DNA from 3 places in the Caballeronia sp. LZ003 genome. Region 2 is predicted to be linked to each of the others. Evidence: predicted binding sites of a transcription regulator. Region 2 holds the regulator's gene; each other region holds the start of a gene.
The links. The regulator FliA, encoded in region 2, starts transcription of late flagellar genes. The targets are predictions, from matches to a motif close to CTAAAGTTTNNNNNNNNNNNGCCGNTA.
Positions count from the first base shown of each region.

Region 1 (5,867 bases), 770 kb from region 2:
ATCGGCTGGCCGCAGCAGGTTTGATCCTGCGGGTAATCGACATCGAGTCCGAGGCGTTCGAGCAGTTCCAGCGTGGCGACGCCGATCTGCGGATAGAAGGCGTCGATGAAACAGGGCACAAACAGGGCGACTTTCATGGGATCCGAAACGGCGACTTGAGGATTGGGGGCCGGATTTTGGTAAGCTTGGTCTGACCAAGACTTTAAAGAGATGGCCCTTTCGTGTCAAACTCCGAAAGTCCCGATTTACCTCCACTGCTCGAACGATGCCTTTTCAGCCCGTCCACTCGCATTCCTACGCCCGCGTGCGCTTGTCGGACGTAGTGTCGGGGCAGATACGCGAGTTGATCTCGAACGGCACGCTCCTGCCTGGCCAGCGCCTCCCAGCCGAGCGCGATCTGGCGGAACAACTCAACGTTTCGCGGCCGTCGCTGCGCGAGGCGCTTATTCGGCTGGAGTCGGACGGCTTCATCCGCGCGGTGGCGCGCGGCGGCTTCGTCGTGTCGGATGTGACGGCGCCGCTCGTGTCGCATCCACTCGCCGCACTCCTCGAACAGCAACCCAACGCCAGCGCCGATGTCCTCGAACTGCGTCATGGCCTCGAAACGCTGTCCGCTGCCTACGCCGCCGAGCGCGCCTCCGAGGCGGATCTGACGCGCATCGCCGATGCATTCCAGGCGCTCGAAGCCGCGGTGGCCGACAAGAGCACGCGCATTGCCGAAAAAGACGCCGCGTTTCATCTGGCTATCGCCGACGCCACGCACAACGTCGCGCTGGCGCACGTCATGCACGGTCTCAACGAATTGGTGCGCGAGTCCATGCTGACATCGCACCGTCTGGTCGATTACGACGATGAAGTCGAAGCGAACTTGCTCGCCCAGCATCGCGCCATGTTCGATGCCATCGCCGCCCGCGACCCCGCCCGCGCCCGCGAATGCGCCGGAGCGCATCTCGATTACGTGCGCACGCTGTATCGGGATCAGCCAGCGCGCAGGATTCGCGTGATGGAATGACCAATCGTAACGTGCCGGTAAGAGAGCATAGGACTGCGCCTACACGTATTTAGGACACACACGGCTAACGCCGCGCGCGCTTCCTCGCGATACTGGAATCGTCAAAAACAACACGCGAAGGAGGACGACATGCCTTACCTACTCGGATGGCTGCTCGGTGTGCCGGTCGTGGTTCTGGTGATCCTGTATCTGATCTTCCATTGAATCGCCGATTGGCCGAATGCTTGCGGGAAAACAGCAAGGGCGTCGATACAATACGACGCCCTTTCTCTTTTTCCGAAGGATCACGATGAACCGCACTCTCCTCACCGCTACCGCTGCGGCGCTCGTTACCTTGTTCGGCGCGGCAATAGCGCAGGCCGAGGAAATCGCGAGCGTCAACACCAACTTCCGTTTCACCGGTTCCGACCGCGTGACCGTCGAAGCCTATGACGATCCGCTCGTCGCGGGCGTTACCTGCTACGTGTCGCGGGCGCGCACGGGCGGCGTGAAAGGCACGCTTGGCATCGCGGAAGATCCGACGGAATCGTCTATCGCCTGCCGTCAGGTCGGGCCGATCAAATTCACTCAGCCGCTCAAGCAGAAGACCGATGTCTTCTCCGACCGCATGTCGTTCATCTTCAAGACGCTGCACGTGGTGCGCGTGGTCGACGCCAAACGCAATACGCTCGTCTACTTGACCTACAGCGACCGCATTGCGACCGGCAGCCCGAAGAACAGCGTGACGGCGGTGCCGGTTCCCGAAGGCACGACCATTCCCGTGAAGTGAAGGAAGTGAAGCGATGCGCGCGCCCCGCCGCGCCCACAATGAAGTTGTAAACTGTACGACTTGCCGGCAGGCTGGTTGAAACCATCACGCGAGCCACGAGCGCCGCACGATCGTACAAGCCCGATGCTTACTGCATGCCTTATCCTCCCGGCGACCGATATGACTGCCCAAGCGCTCGTATTGGCTTATAACGGAGGCACGATTTGAAAGCAGTATCCACCCCCGCGCTGCGGGAATTCGCCGCCGGCGCGCGCGACACCATTCCAATGATGGTCGGCGCCGCGCCCTTCGGCGTCATCTTCGGCACGCTCGTCACGGCGAGCCCGCTCACGCTCTGGCACGGCCAGTTGATGTCGCTCGCGGTGTTCGCGGGCTCGGCGCAGTTCATCGCCATCGGCATGATCGCGGGACACGCGAGCTTCATCGTGATCTGGGCGACGACCTTCGTCATCAACTTGCGGCATGTCCTTTATTCGGCGACGCTCGCGCCTTATGTCGCGCATCTGCCCGCGCGCTGGCGCTGGACGCTGTCGGGTCTGCTCACCGACGAAGTGTTCGCCGTCGCTTACGCGCATTACCAGAAGCGCGCGCCGGGCGAAATCGGCCCGCACTACTTCTTCGGCTCCGGCCTCTCGATGTATCTGAACTGGCAACTGTGGACGCTCGTCGGCTTGCTCTTCGGCGCCGCATTCCCAGGGCTCAAGTCGCTCGGGCTGGACTTCGCGATGGTCGCGACGTTCATCGCCATCATCGTGCCGCAACTGGTGGCCGTGCGCTTCGTCGCGGCGGCGATTGCATCGGGCGTGCTGTCGTTCGCGTGGCAGGACTGGCCGTACAAGCTCGGCCTGCTTGCGGCGGTGCTGGTGGGAATCGGAGTCGGCATGGCGATCACGCTGATGGAACGACGCGAGCGTGAATCGAACGGCGATAACCGCAAGGAGCGCGCACGATGACCACATCGAACTATGTGCTGCTGATTCTCGGCATGGCGCTCGTCACGTATCTGATCCGCGCGGCCGTCTTCGTGCTGGGCGAGCGGTTGCCGTTTCCGCCCATCGTGCGCACGGCGCTCGGCTTCGTGCCGGTGACGGTGCTGACCGCGATCATCGTGCCGATGACCGTCTCGCCGCATGGCAACGGCGCGGAAATCACGTGGCGCAACCCGCAACTCGTGGCCGCCGTGGTTGCGGTGGCCGTGTGCGCGTGGACCAGGCGGCCCTTACTTACCATCGGGGTGTCGCTCGCGGTTTTCTTCGTTTGGCAGTTCGTCGTCTTGCGTTAAAGGCTTCTTCGCGCAACGGCTTTCAGAACACCCTCAAGTTCCCGGCTGTAACGCCGTTATCAGAAACGAATGGACTCCGCCGTCGAAGCGGACGCCAAAGGCATTTCCCGCCATCGGGCCATCCGAGCGCGGAACCGGGAACCAACATGCGTCAAATAACCCTATCGTTTCGCGACGAGACCATCGCTTCATTGCATCGCGACTATGAGGCGTTCATGCGCCTGTCGCTCAAGCTCGACCCGCAGTTCGTCACGCCGACGTTCGAGGACTTTCTGCGCGCCAAGCTGCTCGACAATCCGACGCCGCTGACCGAGCAGGCGGTGCAGCGCATGCTGTCGCAAGGCCAGTACGCGTGGGCCAAGCGCGCGCTCGACAAGGAATTTCCGGATGTCGTCGAGATTTTGATCCGACAGGCGGCCGAACACGGTTTCGCGTTCGCGATCCGCTCGGACTGGAACGCCGAGGATCTCGTGAAGGCATCGCGCGAATGGGCGACGGCCATCGTCACCGAGGCGAAGGGCGATGCTTCGCAAGTCGATGTGCTCGCCTCGCAGATCAAGTCAGCCGCGATGGATATCCGCGAAGTCGAGGAGAAGATGCAGACGCCCGCATGGCGCCTCGCCGATTCGCTGCGTCAGCGCACCTATGAGACGAAGATCGCGGTGGAAAACAGCGTTGGCTCGAATGCGCGCGAGAAGCTCGGTGAATTGCGCTGTCTGCTGCGGCTCGGCATTTTTTATGGGTCGATTCAGAAGCAGGAAGCGCAGCAGGTACTCGAATACATTCGCTCGCTGCGGCCGGAGTTGTTTGTCGATGAACCTTATGATGGGTTCACGCGGTTTGCCGCATGGCTACGGAGCATCTTTGCGCCGGCGCCGCGCGTGCCGAAGACTTCGCGGGCGCAGCGTTAGGCGTGGACCGGGCGCCGCTTACCGCTAATCCCACATCCCCTTCAAGCGCGCCGCGATATCGATCTTCGCCTTAGCCGCGGCCGCGAGTCCCGCCGCCGTCGGCGCGGCGGCGACCGGAACCGGCGGCCACGCGGTGGCTTCGAAGTTCTGCATCAGATGCTGCGGAATGAAGCGCGTGCGTTGCGCCCACACGTGCCGGTCGCCCAGATGCGTCTGGTTGTGCACGTAAAAGCGCTGCGGCGTGACGATATGCAGATCTTCCTTCGCGCGCGTCATCGCTACATAAAGCAGCCGCCGCTCTTCGTCGATTTCCTCGTCGCTACCCGTGCCCAGATCGGATGGAATGCAGCCGTCCACGCCGTTCAGCACGAAAACATTGCGCCATTCCTGCCCCTTCGCCGAATGGATTGTCGAGAGAATCAAATAATCTTCGTCGATGAGAGGCACGCCGGACTCGTCGCTGGTCGCATCGGGCGGATCGAGCGTGAGTTCGGTGAGAAACCGCTCGCGCGTGGGATAGGTCGACGCGATGCTCTCCATCTGCAATACGTCGCCAATACGAATGGCCGCGTCTTCGTGATTGCGTTCGAGATGCGGCTCGTACCATCGGCGGATCATTTCGAACTCCGCCGGCCAGCCGCTCTCGCGGCCGCAGAGCTTCGCCATCAGGCCGACGAAACGCGGCCAGTCTTCGCTGGCGCGGGCGGGCGCATGGAAGGCGGCAATCGCATTCGATGAACGTTCGGCTTGCGCCACGCTGTCCAGCAGCCGCCCGGCGATGGCCGGCCCGACGCCCGGCAGCAATTGCGCCACGCGAAAGCCGGCGACACGATCGCGCGGATTTTCCGCCCAGCGCAATACGGCGAGCACGTCCTTGACGTGCACGGAGTCGAGAAACTTGAGCCCGCCGAACTTCACGAACGGAATGTTCTTGCGCGTGAGTTCGATTTCGAGCGTCGCGCTGTGATGCGCCGCGCGAAACAGCACGGCCTGCGACTTGAGCTTCATGCCGCCCTCGCGCGCCTCCAGCACTTGCTCGACGATATAGCGCGCCTGATCGGCTTCATCGGCGACACTCACCACGCGCGGTTTTTGCGCCGATGCCTTGTCGGTCCAGAGGTTCTTCGTATAGCGCTCGGTGGCCATGCCGATCACCGCGTTGGACGCTTCGAGAATGGGCTGCGTCGAACGATAGTTGCGATCGAGCGTGACGGTCGCGGCGGGCGGGTCGAAGTGCCGCGGAAAATCAAGGATATTGCGCACCGTCGCGCCGCGAAACGAGTAGATGGACTGCGCATCGTCGCCGACGACGGTGAGGCCGCGGCCGTCCGGTTTCATCGCCAGAAGAATGGTGGCCTGAAGGCGGTTGGTGTCCTGATATTCGTCGACGAGCACGTGATCGAAGCGGCTCGACAGATCGGCGGCGATCGTCGGCTCGGCCGCGAGATGCGACCAGTAAAGCAAGAGGTCGTCGTAATCGAGCACGCTTTGCGTCTGTTTGGCCGCGACGTAGGCGGCGAAGAGACGCTTCAAGTCCGCCTCCCACTCGCGGCACCACGGATACGACTGATCCAGCACGGCGGCAAGCGAGGCGCCCGTGTTGACCACCCGCGAATAAATGCTGAAGCACGTGGACTTGGCGGGAAAGCGCTTCTCTTTCGACGATAACCCGAGCTCGTGGCGCACGAGGTTCATGAGATCGGCGGAGTCTTCGCGGTCGTTGATGGTGAACGACGGCGCAAGCCCGACGAGATCGGCGTAATCGCGCAGCAAACGCGCGCCAACGCTATGGAACGTGCCCGACCACGTGAGACCTTGCGCGATGGCGGCCTTGGTGCCCAGCGCGTTCATGGCGATGCGCGTGACGCGACGCGTCATCTCGACGGCGGCGCG
Region 1 is NZ_JARUXJ010000001.1:2,316,243-2,322,109, forward strand. Features, by position in the region: gene QCE79_RS10410 ((Fe-S)-binding protein) at 1-137, opposite strand, end outside; gene QCE79_RS10415 (FadR/GntR family transcriptional regulator) at 266-1,012, shown strand; gene QCE79_RS10420 (CreA family protein) at 1,302-1,781, shown strand; gene QCE79_RS10425 (AzlC family ABC transporter permease) at 2,048-2,734, shown strand; gene QCE79_RS10430 (AzlD domain-containing protein) at 2,731-3,063, shown strand; gene QCE79_RS10435 (DUF4088 family protein) at 3,210-3,974, shown strand; gene QCE79_RS10440 (ATP-dependent helicase) at 3,999-5,867, opposite strand, start outside.
Region 1: QCE79_RS10435 (DUF4088 family protein) is a predicted target of FliA. The motif match lies at 3,096-3,122, and genes of this name have one in related genera.

Region 2 (5,867 bases):
CTATCCTCATCGGGGGCCAGTTTGAACATTCGTAAATTCATCGGCGCGAACAGTCGTGACGCTCTGCGCCAGGTCCGTGAAGCGCTCGGACCCGATGCCGTGGTGTTGTCCAACCGCACGCTCGACGATGGATCGGTGGAAATCGTCGGTGTCGCGGATAGCGATCTCGCTTCGATCTCGCCCGCGAAGGCCGCACGCGAACAAGCCGCCGCCGCGCCGTTCGCCAGCGCCACGCCGCGCGCCGCGCTTGCACAAGCCGCAGCCGCCGCGATGAAGCAGCAGGCCGCCGCTCCCAGCTCTCCGATGAACCCCTACGCCAGCGGCGATGTTTTCTCCTCCGTCTTCGGCAACACCGCCGACGCCGACGATTTCGACGAGCAAGCCGACGAAGAGCGCATGGAAGCACCGCGCACGATGGCCGATTCCAATCCGTGGTTGATCGAACATGCGCGCCGTATCGCGCAACAGGCTTCGGTGCCGTCGAACCGGCCGCTGACGCCGTCCGCCGCAATTGCACGCGGCATGGGCGTGCCGGTATCGGTCAAGGCAGCCGACGCACCGCGCCAGCAAGCGCCGCGTGCACAAGCCGCCGCGCAGCCGGTTGCCGCCGCGCCTGCCGCACCCGCCGCGCAAGCGCACGCAAAGATCGAAACGCCCGACTGGGCGCGTGAAGCCGCGCAAGTCGCCGCACGCCGCGCCGCACAGAAGATCAACGCAGCACCGCAACCCGCCGACGAAGCGCCGGCCGCATCGGGCAATTTCGAAGGCTTGCCGGCCAATGCCGCAGCCGTCGTGACCGAAGCCATCCGCACGCGCATGGAGCAAGTCGTCAACGAAACGGTGATGAACGAACTCTCGTCGATGCGCGAGATGATGGAAGAGCACTTCTCGGGTTTGCTGTGGGGCGACCGCCAGCGCCGCAACCCGACCAACTCGGCCTTGACCAAGCGCCTCTTCGCCGCCGGTTTCTCCGCGCAACTCGTGCGCATGGTGATCGACAACATGCCGTCGATGGAGAACGTGGAAAACGCGCTCGAATGGGTGCAGCAAGTTCTCGAATCGAATCTGCCGGTGATGCCGAGCGAAGACGCGTTGATGGAACGCGGCGGCGTGTTCGCGCTGATGGGCCCGACGGGCGTCGGCAAGACGACGACCACGGCAAAGCTCGCGGCGCGCTGCGTGATGCGCTTCGGCGCCAGCAAGGTCGCGCTCCTGACGACGGACAGCTACCGGATCGGCGCGCATGAACAACTGCGCATCTTCGGCAAGATTCTCGGCGTCTCGGTGCACGCGGTAAAGGACGGCGCCGACCTGCAACTCGCGCTCTCCGAACTGCGCAACAAACATATCGTGCTGATCGACACGATCGGCATGAGCCAGCGCGATCGCACGGTCTCCGACCAGATCGCGATGCTGTGCGGCACGGGTCAGCCGGTGCAACGCTTGTTGCTGCTGAACGCCACGAGCCACGGCGACACGCTCAACGAAGTCGTGCAGGCCTACAAGAGTGCGCCGGACCAGCCGCCGCTCGCGGGCTGCATTCTGACCAAGCTCGACGAGGCGACCAACCTCGGCAGCGTGCTCGATACGGTCATCCGCTACAAGCTGCCGGTGCATTACGTATCGACCGGTCAGAAGGTGCCGGAGAACTTGTACGTCGCAACCAAGCGTTTCCTCATCAAGAGCGCGTTCTGCATTCCGCGCGATGGCTCGCCTTTCGTGCCGCAAGACGACGATGTGCCGGCGCTTCTGTCCGCACTGTCCGCACGCGCCACGACCGAACTGCATGGAGTCCATTTTGGATAAGTTCGTGCTCGATCAGGCTGAAGGCCTGAGAAGGCTGCTGACGCGCGCCAGTTCTCGCGTGGTGGCTGTAGTGGGCGGACCGGCGGGCATCGGTTGCACGTCGGCGGTAGTGAACCTCGGCGCGGCGTTGTCCGTGCATGGCAAGGATGTGCTCGTCATCGACGAGCGGCATAACGCGGGCTCGGTCAGCCGCATGGCGGGTGTGGATGGCGCGGGCGCGCTCTCGGCGGTGATGTCCGGCCGTCGCGAACTGCAGGATGTCGCGGTGCGCACGCCGATGGGTTTTTCGCTGATCGCCGCACCGCGCGATGAACGTATCAGCCACGACGCGGCGCAAGCACGCGCGCTGCTCGACGGCCCCGCGGATATCGTGCTGATCGATGCGCAACTCGATCGTAATGGCGCGCTCTCGTCGCTCGCGGCGCAGGCGCATGACTTTCTGATAGTGACGCGGGTAGCCGCGTCGGCGATCACCGAGGCGTATGCGTGCATGAAGCGCTTGCACTACGCCCACGCGATCGGCCAGTTCCGCGTGCTGATGAATCACGTGCAGGACGCAGCCGATGCAGCGATCGCGTTCGACAACCTCTCGGGTGTCGCGAGCCGTTATCTGGCCGTTTCGCTCGTGCAGGCAGGGTATGTGTCCGAGGATGCGCGCGTCGCTCGGGCGAGGGAGCTCTCTCGGTGTGCGGTGGAAGCGTTTCCGGCTACGGCCGCGGCGCGCGACTACCGCTACATCGCAGCCGAGCTGCTGCACTGGCCGATGCGTCCCGCGCCGTTTTCGCGCGGCGACGAAGCGAGCCAGTACGACGCGCACATTCCGGTTGGCGAGTCTGGTGAAAGCGGACGGAAAGCGGCGCACCGAGCGGCGGCGTTTTCTGATCATGCAATGAGCAGCACGGCGTCGATGTGATATTGAAAGGTGAACAGGATGTATAACGCCCAAGGCAAACTCTCGCAGTCCGACGTGCTTACGAAATATGCGCCGCTCGTTCGCCGCCTCGGACTCCAGCTCGTCGCCAAGATGCCGGCGAGCGTCGATCTCGACGATCTGATCCAGGCCGGCATGATTGGCCTCCTCGATGCGGCTAGCCGCTACAAGGAAGATCAGGGCGCCCAGTTCGAAACCTACGCAAGTCAGCGTATTCGCGGCGCCATGCTCGACGAGTTGCGCGCCAATGACTGGTTGCCACGCAGCATGCGCAAGACATCGCGCGAAGTGGAGTCGGCGGTACACAAGGTGGAACAGAACCTTGGCCGTTCGGCCAGCGAGACCGAAGTCGCCGAGCACATGAAGATGCCGCTCGACGAGTATCAGTCGATGCTGCAGGACTTGCACGGCAGCCAGTTGATCTATTACGAAGACTTCGACCGCTCGGCGGACGACGAGCCGTTCCTCGACCGTTACTGCGTCGATCGTTCGGACCCGCTGTCGGCGCTTCTGGACGACAGTCTGCGCGGCGCGCTGATCGAAGCCATCGACAAGTTGCCGGAGCGCGAGAAGCTGCTCATGAGCTTGTACTACGAGAAGGGCCTCAACCTGCGCGAAATCGGCGCGGTGATGGAAGTGAGCGAGTCGCGCGTGTGCCAGTTGCATAGCCAGGCCGTGGCGCGTTTGCGTGCGAAGCTGCGGGAACAGTCGTGGACTAGCGTCGAGGCTTGAGTTCCGAGTTGTAGAGGCGCGCGAAGCCCCGAACCGGGGCCGCGCGCTTTTTGCTTTTGCCTTCGCAAAGGCGCTCGAATGCGCGCGGATGGGCTCAATGCATCTCGAAGTCGCGCGCCTCGGCGAACACCGTCTTGCCTTCGCCGAGACTCTTTGCGCGATACATCGCGCGATCCGCGGCTCTCAGCACGGCGGTGATATCGGCGTCATGCGCTTCCGCCGCGCTCGACAGCAAGCAGGCGCCGATACTCGCCGATACGCTCACTGGGCGCTCCTGCACCAGCGTGAGGTCGGCGAGCGCCGAATGGATGCCATCGGTGAGCGTGAGCACCGCGCTGCGATCGCGCATGTTGCGCGCGAGCACGACGAACTCGTCGCCGCCCAGCCGCGCGATGGTGTCGGTCTTGCGCATGCGCCGTGCAAGCAATTGCGCGAACGACTGCAACAGCACGTCGCCGACTGCGTGACCGTAGGTATCGTTCACGCCCTTGAAGCCGTCGAGGTCGATCAGTAGCAGTGCGCTGGTACTCGCGTCGGCGGCTTCGGGCGCGGACATCGCGCGATTCACGGTTTGTTCGAGCGCGTAACGGTTATAGAGGCCCGTGAGCGGGTCTGTCGATGCCTGCCGCGCCAGCACGCGATTCGCGCTGCCAAGCCTGTCGACCAGCACGCTCAGATACACCGACGCGCCCAGCACGCTCAGCGCGAGCCCGAGCGCGGCGGCGCGGTTTGCCACCCACCACGGTTGCCACAACGCCAGCGCGACGATCGCGACGAGCGCCATCGCGCACGAAATGGCGAGCGTGCGCTTGCCGTAGCGGCATCCCGAGCCGATCAGAAACCAGAACACCACCCACAGCAGCGGCAAGGCGAGCGTGCCGCAGAGAAAGAGCATGGCGCCGAGCAACGCCTGATCGAGGATAGTGGTGATGACGAGCCGGACGTTGGACAGCGCCATCATCCGGCTGACGAGCAATAGTGTGATTGCACCGTAGGACACGTAGAGCGCGATCAACCGCGTGATCAGCGACGCGTTGGCCGAAGGGTGCCGCCACGCATACACCGCATAAGCCAGCAGAACTGCCGCTCCCATCCCGATACGCAGCATGGCTTGCTCGCGTTCGGGATTCCGGTTGCCGGACCATGCGAAGGCATAGGCCCGGCGTGCCGGTTGATGCGCCTGCTCCATACTGAACCCCTGGTGGTGATTTCTTGCTGTTATGGTCTTTTGCGCGTGTCTTTGCTGTCGCGCTTTGTCTTATTGCGGCCCCGTCGCGATGTTCGTCTCCGACGACTGGTATTTTGCAACGTTTTGCCAAGCTGCTGTGAATCGTGTAAGAACGCATCTCGGACAGATGATTAACGGCGTTTTCTGCGGATGCTTCAGTGCTATGAGCGACGACTTTTCTCTCGCTGGCGAATGGCTGGCGGTCTGTAATGGCGATGACGTGCCGGCGGGTTCGACGCGAGCGTTCATCGTCGCGGATGAGCGCATCGTCGTCTGGCGCGATGCCGAAGGCGTGGCGCATGTCTGGCGTGACTACTGTCCGCATCGCGGCGCGCAACTATCGCTGGGCACGGTGACGAACGATCAGCTCGCGTGTCCGTATCACGGCTGGCGCTACGACACGCTTGGTCAGTGCGTGCTGATTCCGTCGAATCCGTCGCTTCGGCCTTCGAAACGCGCGTGCGCCACCGCGTTCGTCGCCGGGGAGAAATACGGCGTCGTGTGGATGTGCTTCGGCGAGCCCGCGCATGCGCTCGATTTCTTTCCCGAAGCCGCCATTCCGGGCGGACGGCGCATCAACCTTGCGCCGCAGACGGTGAAGTCGTCCGCGCCGCGTGTCGTCGAAAACTTCCTGGACATGGCGCACTTTTCGTTCGTGCACGTGGGCATTCTCGGCGAGGATGCGCATACCGAAGTGCCGGACTATGAAGTCGTGGAAAGCGCCGACGGACTCGAAGCGCGCCAGTGCCGTTTCTGGCAGCCGGCGGGATTGCCGGGGCAGGGCGGCGCGATGATGGATTACGTTTATCGCGTGAAGCGGCCGCTGGTTGCGAAGCTCACGAAGATGGCGTCGGGGGCAATGGGCGCACTGCATATCATGCTGGTGGCGTCGCCCGTGACGCAGACCGAGACCCGCGCGTGGCTCGTTTCCATTCACGAAGACGAGACTTCGCACAGCGACGAGGAGCTGTACGACTTCAACATGGAGATTCTGCTGCAGGACACGCCGATCGTGGAGTCGCAATGGCCGAAGCTGCTGCCGCTCGCGCTCGATGCGGAGTTGCATCAGAAGTGCGACCGGATGTCGGTGGCGTATCGGAGATGGTTGGCGGGAATGGGGTTTGGGTGGGGGACGACGAGCGCGTGGAAGAAGCGGGAACGTGCGTATTG
Region 2 is NZ_JARUXJ010000001.1:3,090,683-3,096,549, reverse strand. Features, by position in the region: gene flhF (flagellar biosynthesis protein FlhF) at 22-1,806, shown strand; gene QCE79_RS14080 (MinD/ParA family protein) at 1,799-2,719, shown strand; gene QCE79_RS14075 (RNA polymerase sigma factor FliA) at 2,738-3,469, shown strand; gene QCE79_RS14070 (GGDEF domain-containing protein) at 3,564-4,658, opposite strand; gene QCE79_RS14065 (aromatic ring-hydroxylating dioxygenase subunit alpha) at 4,861-5,867, shown strand, end outside.

Region 3 (5,867 bases), 3.0 Mb from region 2:
CCGACCTTCACCGACATGCCGTCGAGAATCGCGAGCGTGAGCGGCAGCACGATCTTGGTGGTCGTGCCCGCGCCTTCACGCGACTTGATTTCGACGTGGCCGCCCATCGACTGGATGTTGCGCTTGACCACGTCCATGCCCACGCCGCGGCCGGAAATGTCCGTCACCTGTTCGGCGGTCGAGAAGCCCGGCATGAAGATGAGCTGCCACACTTCCTCGTCGCTCATCGACTCGGAAACCTGCATGCCCTGCTTCTGCGCCTTCGCGAGAATCTTGTCGCGGCGCAGGCCCGCGCCGTCGTCGCTGACTTCGATCACGATGTTGCCGCCGTGATGCGCCGCCGACAACACGAGCTGGCCGGTCGTCGACTTGCCCGCCGCGCGACGCGCTTCCACGGTTTCGATGCCGTGATCGAGCGAGTTGCGCACGAGGTGCGTGAGCGGATCGATGATGCGTTCGATCAGGCTCTTGTCCAGTTCGGTCGCCTGACCGAACGTGACGAGTTCCACGTCCTTGCCGAGCTTGCCCGCGATATCGCGCACGAGCCGGGGGAAGCGGCTGAATACGTAATCCATCGGCATCATGCGGATGGACATGACGGCTTCTTGCAGATCGCGCGCGTTGCGTTCGAGCTGCGCCATGCCGTTGAAAAGACGGTCGTGCAATGCAGGATCGAACGTGCTCGTCGTTTCCGCGAGCATCGCCTGCGTGATGACCAGTTCGCCCACCAGGTTGATGAGCTGATCGACCTTCTCCACGCCGACGCGAATCGAGCTGCCTTCCGCCGATGCGGCCGCTGCCGGACGCGCCTTTTTATCGGCATCGTTCGTATTGGCGTTGGCCGGTTTCTGTGACGGTTGGGCGGCAGTCTCCGGGACCGCCGCCGTCGCCGCTTGTTGTTTTTGTTGCGCCGTGGATGCAGACGCGTCGAGCGCCTGCGATGCGTCCGGCTGTTGCTGTAGCGCGTGATGCGCCGCCGTTGCCGGCGGTACTTCGACGGATGCGGCCGGCGACTGCGCCGACTGATCCGCCGCATTGCCACGGCCGATTCCGATCTGCGATTCATCGATCACGAAGCAGCACACGGCCACGATGTCGTCGGCGCTCACGTCCGACTCGAGCCAAAGCACGAGTTCGGCGTCAGTCTTCTTTTCTCCGACGATACTTCCCAGGTTACCCAGCTCCTCGGTCAAAGTCGCCAGGTCCTTCTCGCCCACCCCCCGTAGCGTAATTTTCAGGTGGGGTCCTGCTTCCGCTGCCGATGCTGCCGCAGCGGTTCCTGCAATCGGTGCGCCGTCCGTGACTTCGAACGCGCCGTCCCACGTGCCGTCGTCCTCGATCGCTTCCGCAGCCTGCGCGATGACATGCGCGGGCGGAGCGTTCGGGCCTTCGTAGGCGAATTCGTGTTGTTGCGCCTTCTCGATGACGGCGGCGGCTTCTTCTATCACCGGTGCCGCCGGCGCTTCCGGGTCTTCGTGCTTCAGACGCTCGAGTTTCGCGCAGATCGCCGCGGCCGCAGCCGCATCCGGCTCGGCGCTCGCGCGATACGCGGCGAGCTGGTCCGAGAGCACGTCCTTTGTCGCGAGGAAGGTATCGATCATGTCGCGGCGCAGGACGAGTTCGTTGTTGCGCGCGCGGTCCAGAAGCGATTCGAGGATGTGCGTCGTTTCCGTGAGCGCCGTAAAGCCGAAGGTCGCCGCGCCGCCCTTGATCGAATGCGCCGCGCGAAAGATCGCCGCGAGGTCTTCCGGATCGGGATTCGCAATGTCCAGAACGAGCAGCAGCTGCTCCATCTGCGCGAGCAGTTCGTCTGCTTCGTCGAAGAAGGTCTGATAGAACTGGGTAATGTCGAGTGTCATGCTTGAGTCACCGCAGAAATGCTGTTCAGTCGCGTTATTCGGTCGAGGTTTGCTTCGTCTTGCTCAGTGCTGCTCTTCGGGTTCCGACAGTGCCGCCACCAACTCGGTCAAGAGCTCGGGATCGAGCGGCTTCTGAATCCAGCCGGTCGCTCCCGCCGCGCGCGCCGCGTCCTTGAACGCTTCGCTGTCCTCGGTCGTCAGCACGAGCACCGGCGTTGCCTGGTAGGCGTGATTCACCCGCAACTCCGCGATCAAATCGAGCCCGCTCTTGCCGGGCATGTGCTGGTCCGTCAGGACGAGATCGAAACGCTCGGCGAGGGCCCATTCGAGCCCTTCGTTGCCGTCCGACGCGACGGTCACTTCGTAGCCCGCCGTCGTCAGCGTGGCGGAGAGAATCTGCCGCATGGCGGCGGAATCGTCGATTGCCAGAATGTTCTTGATCATGTGTGTCTCTTGCGGTCTTGCCGGGTTGACGGCTAAAACGTGTGGAGTCTTGAGAGTCTTTCGCGCGGATTTCGCTTTTATTGCGGTCGCGCTTGGAATACGGGCGCGAGTTTGTCCAGCACGGGAGCCGCGCCCGCCGCGTTGTCGAATGTCGCGGGCGGCGCGCCGTCGTCGCGCAACATGGCGCTCTCCGCGCGCCGGTTGAGCACGATGATGCTGATGCGCCGGTTTTCCGGGTCCATCGCGTCCTTGCGATTCAGGTTCTGCGTCGATGCAAGCCCGAGCACGCGCAGCACCTTCGCTTCGTCCATGCCGCCATAGATCAGCTCGCGCCGCGACGCGTTCGCGCGGTCCGCCGACAGTTCCCAGTTGCTGTAGCCCTTGTCGCCGCCGGCGTACTTCACGGCATCCGTATGTCCTTGCACGACTATTCGATTGGGCACGTCGTTCAGCGTCTTGCCTATCTCGCGCAAAATGTCGCGCATGTACGGCTGCACGGAGTCGCTGGAGAGCGCGAACATGGGCCGCTTCTGGGTATCGACAATCTCGATGCGCAAGCCCTGCTGGGTCGAATCGATGCGTATCTGCTGCCTGAACTGGCGCAAGGTCGGGTTGGCCTCGACGGCCGACATGAGCTTCACCTGGAGGTCGTGCAGGCGCTCTTGCTCGCGGCGTTCGATCTCGCCTTCGGCTTGTCTCAACGCGGCTTCATCGGGTCTTGCCGATGAGCGCACCGCGAACGGCGTATTGCCTTCGGTGGTGCGCACCGTGCCGGGCTCGGGGCTCGACAGATCGCGCCCGCCGCCCATGATGATGCTGGAGTCCATGCCGACGGTCTTGCCGCCGACCATCGCGGCCTTGAGCGGCGTGTTGAAGTATTCGGCGATACCGCGTCGTTGCACCGGCGAAGTCGAACTCAGAAGCCACATGAGCAGGAAGAACGCCATCATCGCGGTCATGAAGTCCGCGTAGGCAAGCTTCCACGCGCCGCCGTGATGTCCCTTGCGGCCCGCGACGATACGCTTGATGAAAATTGGCCGGTCTTTGTCGGGTGAACTCATGGCGTCGTTCCTCGCTTCACTTCGCGCGGACCCGGCGCACGTGTTCTTCCAGTTCGGAGAACGACGGGCGCTCGGTCGAGAACAGCACCTTGCGGCCGAACTCCACCGAGATGGCGGGCGCATAGCCGTTCAGACTCGCAAGGATCGTCACCTTGATGCACTGAAACATCTTGGTCTGCTCGGCCACGCGCTGCTCCGCCACGCCCGCGAGCGGGCCGATGAAGCCATACGAAAGCAGAATGCCGAGGAAGGTGCCGACGAGCGCCTGCGCGATCATCTCGCCGAGAATCGCGGGCGGCTGATCGGCGGAAGCCATCGTGTGCACGACGCCCATGACGGCCGCGACGATACCGAACGCGGGCATGGCGTCGCCCACTTTGTGCAGCGCTTGTGCGGGCGCTTCGCCTTCGGCGTGATGCGTCTCGATTTCCTCGTCCATGAGGCTTTCGATCTCGAACGCGTTCATGTTGCCGCCGACCATCAGCCGCAGATAATCCGTCAGGAATTCGACGATGTGCTCGTCCGCGAGAATCTTCGGGTACTGACCGAAGATCGGGCTTTTATGGGGATCGTCGATATCGCTTTCGAGGGTGAGCGTGCCTTCCTTGCGCGCCTTGGCGAGCAGGACGTAGAGCAGACCCATCAGTTCCATGTACACATCCTTGTTGTACTTGGAGCCCTTGAACAGCGTGGGAATGACGCGCAGCGTCGACTTGATCGTCTTGATGCCGTTACCGAGGATGAATGCGCCGACACCCGCGCCCGCGATCATCAAGATTTCGACCGGTTGCACGAGCGCGCCAAGGTGGCCGCCTTCGAGCGCGTAACCGCCGAATACGGACAGCAATGTCACGAGCGTTCCAACGAAAATCAGCACAGTCGAGTCCTCAAGGTAGTTGCGGGATGACCGCCGTTATGTGGGTTTACGGCACGGCAAGGGAAAACTTTGGTGCATGACCGGGAGGTGAGGCAAACGCTAAAACCCGCGTGGGATGGGGCTCTGACGACATGCGGCGCAATGGCGCATGACGCGCGGGGAAGCTACGGTGCGAGTGCCTTTTCGTGCGCGCGATGGCGGCGTATAGCTCTTCGCGATAAGCCAGTTGTTCGTGGTTAAAGACGAGTTGACCGCGAGACGTGCGTCGATCTGGCAGCGAGGCGGCTCACTGCATGGGTCGCCTGTCATGGGCCGCAGACGTATGCCGACCAACTTACGAGGTGTTGGCACGGCGGCCGCTCGTCCGATCGGTTCATGCCGGCTGCGCGCCGTTGCGTTCGGTCAGCGCTGTGAACGTGGAACGCAAACGCCGCCGTGATCGGCTCGAATCAACGCGCAGATCAGCCGGCTTCTATCGCCAATGCATCCGCGAGGAGGGTCGCGTCCGGCGCTGCGCTTTTGTCCTTTTCGTCGAGTGACGAAAGGATGGCGTGATCGTCGAAGCGAAAGCGGCACAGCAAATGGCTCGACGACGCCACCCTCACCGCCTGCGCGGGCGAAAGCGAAGCCAGTAACTGCGCCACGTCGTCCGAAAGCGCCAGCCGAGCCATGGCCGAAGCGCGGTCCGCAAGCAATAGCTGCTGCGCCAGAAGCAAGTACGCGAGATTAAGCTCGCGAATCTCCGCGAGCGTGGTGGTTGTGCTGGCCGTCATCTTTTCCCCGAATCGATACCCGGCTCGTCAGGCCGTGCGGGAAACGTTTGCTCGGATCGCTCTGGATTGCGGCGATTCGGCCCCGCTCATGGTGTGGATTCGATTGTCGATGAGGCTTCGAGCGCGCGCCAATCGGATAAATCGACCGATTTACCGACGGAAAAGCCCGCGACGTCGTGTAAGAAAAATTCCTACGCGAAATAGTTGAACGGCTGTTTGAGCGAATCGGGAGCACCAAACTCAACTATCGGCTGCTTTTCATCTGACTTGAAACGCTGTGAGCACGAATCGCCCCGTGCCATGCGTAGAACCGGCCCATATGCCTTAGGCCCGATCCGTGCTACTTCAATGCCTCGCGGCAATGCCCTGCGTGCGTCGAATTCGTCTACGTCATTGATATCGATGCACTTTTTGACTTCGTAACAGCCGTTGTTTCGCGCTGTAACAAGGTTAAGCGTTTGAAAAATGAAGTGTAATGCCGCGCTCGATCCCGATAATGAGCAGTAAGGGATAACCCGGTTGAACAGTTTCTTGTCCGGGCCAGTCTCGGGCGGCGTCTTCTACACGAACGCGGCCCGCCCGAACGGCATGCGTCGAGCGCTCGACCGGAGCGTGACTGCAATGCCTTAAATAACAGGAGAGTCACGTTATGCGAATCGCACAAATTGCACCGTTGCACGAAGCAGTTCCCCCGAAGTTTTACGGCGGCACCGAGCGCGTCGTGTCGTATCTGACCGACGCACTCGTCGACCTCGGCCACGATGTAACTCTGTTCGCCAGCGGCGATTCGCAAACCAAGGCGACTCTCGATGCGGCCTGGCCGCGCGCGCTGCGCCTCGACCCGACCGTGCGC
Region 3 is NZ_JARUXJ010000001.1:139,323-145,189, reverse strand. Features, by position in the region: gene cheA (chemotaxis protein CheA) at 1-1,859, opposite strand, end outside; gene QCE79_RS00670 (response regulator) at 1,923-2,303, opposite strand; gene motB (flagellar motor protein MotB) at 2,381-3,364, opposite strand; gene motA (flagellar motor stator protein MotA) at 3,381-4,241, opposite strand; gene flhD (flagellar transcriptional regulator FlhD) at 4,703-5,014, opposite strand; gene QCE79_RS00650 (glycosyltransferase family 4 protein) at 5,664-5,867, shown strand, end outside.
Region 3: motA (flagellar motor stator protein MotA) is a predicted target of FliA. The motif match lies at 4,288-4,314, and genes of this name have one in related genera.